Regions from separate parts of the Variovorax sp. H27-G14 genome, predicted to be linked through region 2. Evidence: riboswitches for the same ligand, from Rfam matches in the RefSeq annotation. Region 2 holds a riboswitch; the other holds the start of a gene.

Region 1 (2,199 bases), on a different contig from region 2:
GTTGGCGACCACCGACGCAATGATGATCGGCCCCACGCTTTCCATGGCAATGGAGCCCAGCACGATCTCCGCGACGAAGAAGGCGCCCGCAATGGGCGCGTTGTAGGCGGCGGTGAGGCCTGCCGCCGCGCCGCAGGCCACCAGCAGACGCAGCCGCTCGACCGGAAAACGAAACACGCGCCCCAGCAGCGACGCCGCCAGCGCGGCCAGCTGCACCATCGAGCCTTCGCGCCCGATGGAGCCGCCGGTGCCGATGCTCACCAGCGACGACGCACTGCGCACCAGCGTTTGCGCCACCGGAATGCGCCCGTCGCCCAGCACGATCGCTTCCATGTAGTCGGAGGTGGCGCTGCGCACCGCCACGCGCTTGGCCAGCACCAGCAACCCGCCCGCCACCAGCCCGCCCAGCGTGGGGCAGGCCACGCGCGCCCACCATGGCAGGCGCTTGGCCATGGCCACCAGCCCGTCGCCGGGGCCGAGCAGCAGGTGCTCGAAGTGATAGAGCGCCGCGCGAAACAGTTCGGTGGCCAGGGTACCGAGCAGCCCCGCTACGATGGCCCACAGCAGCATCGACTGCCAGCCGGAACCACCCAGCATGCGCTGCAGCGCCGAACGAAGATTCAAAAATACCGAGGCGGGCCGCATCATGGGCGCCGATGTTAGCGGCGGTGCGCAACTTTCGACTTAAAGCTGGATCTCTGGGCCTAAAATGCCGGCCGTTGGTGCTCGCGGCGTGGTTCACACGGCGCAGTTCAACGGGAAGCAGGAGTGAACGCCCCCCGACCTCAGGTCGGTACCCGGCCGAAGCCGCCTGCGCTGCCCCCGCAACGGTCAAGCAGACGGCGCCGCAAGGCGCCAACCCCTTTCCATTCAAGCCACTGGGCGCCCTGAAACAGGTGCCTGGGAAGGCGGTAGGGGTTGTTCTGCCAGCCCGGATACCGGCCAACAAGGCGGCTGCCGCATGCATCGAAGCATGGGGTGGCCATGGTGCCCATGGCGCTGGCGGGGAGGCCGGCGAGGGGTATAGACGTTCGTTCGGTCCATTCAATGATTTCCCACGTTTGCTTTTCCAGCGGCCGCGCACCTGCGCGCCGTGTTCGCCTCGCTTGCTTGCCACTGGCACTGGCTTGCGCATTTGGCGGCCTCGTCCATGCCCAGGAGGCACCCGCCCTGAGCGAAACGGTGGTCACCGCCAACCGCACGCCGCAGGCGCTGTCGGAACTGGTGGGCGACGTGTCGGTGGTCGATCGCCAGGCCATCGAGCGCAGCGGCGCAACCGGCGTGGCAGACGTGCTGGCGCGCCTGCCCGGCATCGAGATCAGCCGCAACGGCGGCGTGGGCAACACCACCAGCCTGTTCATCCGCGGCGCGGAAACGCGCTTCACGGCGGTGTACCTGGACGGCGTGCGCATCGACTCGCAATCCACCGGCGGCGCCGGCTGGGAAGGCATTCCGCTGTCGCAGATCGACCGCATCGAAGTGCTGCGCGGCCCGGCCGCCGCGGTGTACGGCTCTGACGCCATTGGCGGCGTCATTCAGCTCTTCACGCGGCGCGGCGAAGAGGGCGTGCGCCCCTACGCGGGCATCGGCATCGGCAGCAAGGGACTGCGCCGCATCGAAGGCGGCGTGAGCGGCAAGTCGGGTCTGTTCGACTATTCGTTCGGCGTGGCGCATGAAGAAAGCAAGGGCTTCAACGTGCAGCCCGTGGACAAGCGCACCCCCAGCAAGGACGGCTTCACCAGCCCCGACCGCGACGGCTACCACAGCACCTCGGGCAATGTGAAGCTGGGCTTTCAGCTCACGCCCGACCAGCGCCTGGACGCCACGCTGCTCACCAGCGACACCACGGCCGGCTACGACGCCACCGTGTCCTACCGCACCAAGCTGCCCATTCAGTTCCGCGACGACGAGGCGAACAACACGCTGCGCACCGCGGGCCTGACCTGGTCTTCGAAGTGGAACGACATCTACAGCACCCGCCTGCAGGTGACTGACTCGCAGACCGTGTACAAGACGCAGCCTTCGTTCTACCGCACCGAAACCAACCTGCGCGGCTACCTGTTCCAGAACGAATTTCGCTTTGGCCCGCACCTGGTGACGGCCACCTTCGAGCGCCGCGAAGACGCTCTCGTCAACGCGGCCACCACCTCGGCCAAGCTGCTGTCGCGCGACCGTTCGCAGGACGCGCTTTCGCTGGGT
Region 2 (2,199 bases):
AGCGCACTGCGCATCCTGAAGGCCGACACCGAGCCCGCCGTGGCACTGCGTGCCTACGTGCAAGCCAAGCTCAAGCTCGGGCGCAAGAACCCGCTGGAGGCGCGCCTGTTCGCCAACGAGGTGGTGCGCGGCGGCACCTTTCTTTCGGCCGCCGACCGGGCCCACATTGCCAAGAGCACGGCGGCCAGCATCGAGGTGTTCGAGGCCTGGATGGCGGCCAAGAAAATTCGCACCATCGACCCCCGGCACTTTCTGTTCATGCTCTGGGCCGCAACCCAGTTCTATGCCGACTACGAACCCATCGTCAACGCCGTGCTGCAGGTGAAGAAGCTCACCGCGGCGCACTACGACCAGGCGCTCGAAAGCATCGTGTCGACGGTGCTCGGCGGCGTGCTGCTGGACTGACGACGCACTGATTGCGCACTGACGGTCCCTATAATTCCGCCCCTTTGCGCAGCAGTTCTTCCTGGGGACGTGCTGCCGCGCAATTCAACGGTTCGAAGGTGCCCCCGCCAGCCACATGGCCACGGGGGTTAAACGGGAAGCAGGTGCGCCGCGTCGCTCAGACATGGCAATGCCTGCGCTGCCCCCGCAACGGTAAGCGGATCTGGAACCCCCTGTGTGCATGCCTGCATGGCATGCGCAGCCACTGCGCCTTCGGGCGTGGGAAGGCAGGGTGTTCCGCCTGGGTGTGCGCTGCAAAAAAGCATGCGACACCCTGGCAATTCGCAAGCCCGGATACCGGCCTTCGCAATCGCCTTCGGACGCTGCGGGAGTGCGTTTGTCCGGGTCGGCAGGTGCCGCGTGCCTTTGTGCGTGCGCGCTTTTGCCGATGTCGTGCAGGTGTTTTTTCTTTGGCGTTCGCTTCTGTGAAACGGTCCGCGGGCGTGCGGGCCACAAGGAACAACGCGTGCGCGATCACCTCGGCCTTCAGGCCCTCTCCGGCCCCCACACCTCCCTCATCGGCGCGAGCCTGCTGCTGGCGCTCTCCGGCGCCTCCGCGCAGGAAACGAAGGCCGCCGATGCGCTGCCCACGCTCACGGTCAACGAGAAAAAAACCATCTCCACCGCCACCCGGCTAGAAGCCGATCCGCTGCGCATTCCGTTCACCACCTACTCGGTAGAGCGCGCGCAAATGGACGCCATGGGCGCGGTCACGCTGGAAGACACCCTGCGCACCGTGCCGGGCCTGCAGTTCGGCACGCAGGGCAACTACTACACGCGCTTTGAAACGCGCGGCCTGCGCGACACGCAGGACGTGCTGGTGCTCATCGACGGCGTGCCGCTGCGCCAGTTGCAGGGCAATGCCGACATCACGCTCATCGCGCCCGACCTGGTGGACCGCATCGAGTTCATCAAGGGGCCGGCCTCGGCGCTGTACGGCAAGAACGCCATTGGCGGCGTGGCGCAGTTCTTCATGAAGCCCGAGCGCGCCGGCGGCAGCGTGAGCACCACGCTCGGCAGCTTCGGGCGCAAGGACGCGAGCGTGCGCTACCGCTGGGACTTCGAGCGCGGCAACCTGTACATCGGCGCGGCCAACAACGACTACAAGGGCTTTCAGCGCGACGCGGGCCGCGCGCAAACGGCGGCCGTGCTGGGCGGCGACTTTGCCGTCACCAACAGCTGGACCACGGGCTTTCAGATCTACGACTCGCACGTGCGCGGCGACCGTGGCTCCATCGTGCCGCTGCAGTACGGCAAGCCGATGTTCGCCATCACCTCGCGCGACAACTACGGCATACCTGATTCGTACGTGGTGGGCGACTACCAGTCGATCGCGTGGAAGAACAAGGTCGACTTTGGCGGCGGCTGGTCGCTCAACCACCTGAGCAGCTTCTCGCGCTACGACCGCTTCTTTGCCGGCGGCATCACCATCGTGCCGCCGCCCGCGGCGGTGAACAAGGGCTACTCCGAAAGCGACACCTCCGACCGCGGCGTGTTCCACGACGTGGCGCTGACCTGGCTCACCGGCGGCAAGCGCTGGAGCAACGAGCTGCAGGTGGGCGTGAACCTGGAGCGCGGCTGGCAGAACCTCGACTCGCCCACCTTCACCAACGCACCCACGTACCGCGGCCCGTTCTACAACGTGCCGGTGACCAACGTGCGCAACGACCCGCGCGGCATTCGCGGCGCCACCACGTTCTCGCGCTTCGACCAGGATGTGCGCAGCTTCTACCTGCAAGACCGCCTCGAGTGGGA

What was found. A riboswitch is a leader RNA that binds a small molecule or an ion and turns the genes downstream of it on or off. The one in region 2 is predicted to bind cobalamin.
Region 1: linked by a shared signal. The riboswitch ahead of VLK31_RS07415 (TonB-dependent receptor domain-containing protein) and the one ahead of VLK31_RS09505 (TonB-dependent receptor) in region 2 are both predicted to bind cobalamin.

The regions. Positions count from the first base shown of each region.
Region 1 covers NZ_JAYLVN010000002.1:398,686-400,884, forward strand. The annotation lists gene VLK31_RS07410 (ClcB-like voltage-gated chloride channel protein) at 1-648, opposite strand, end outside; cobalamin riboswitch at 704-962, shown strand; gene VLK31_RS07415 (TonB-dependent receptor domain-containing protein) at 1,048-2,199, shown strand, end outside.
Region 2 covers NZ_JAYLVN010000003.1:113,298-115,496, forward strand. The annotation lists gene VLK31_RS09500 (TetR/AcrR family transcriptional regulator) at 1-405, shown strand, start outside; cobalamin riboswitch at 485-765, shown strand; gene VLK31_RS09505 (TonB-dependent receptor) at 911-2,199, shown strand, end outside.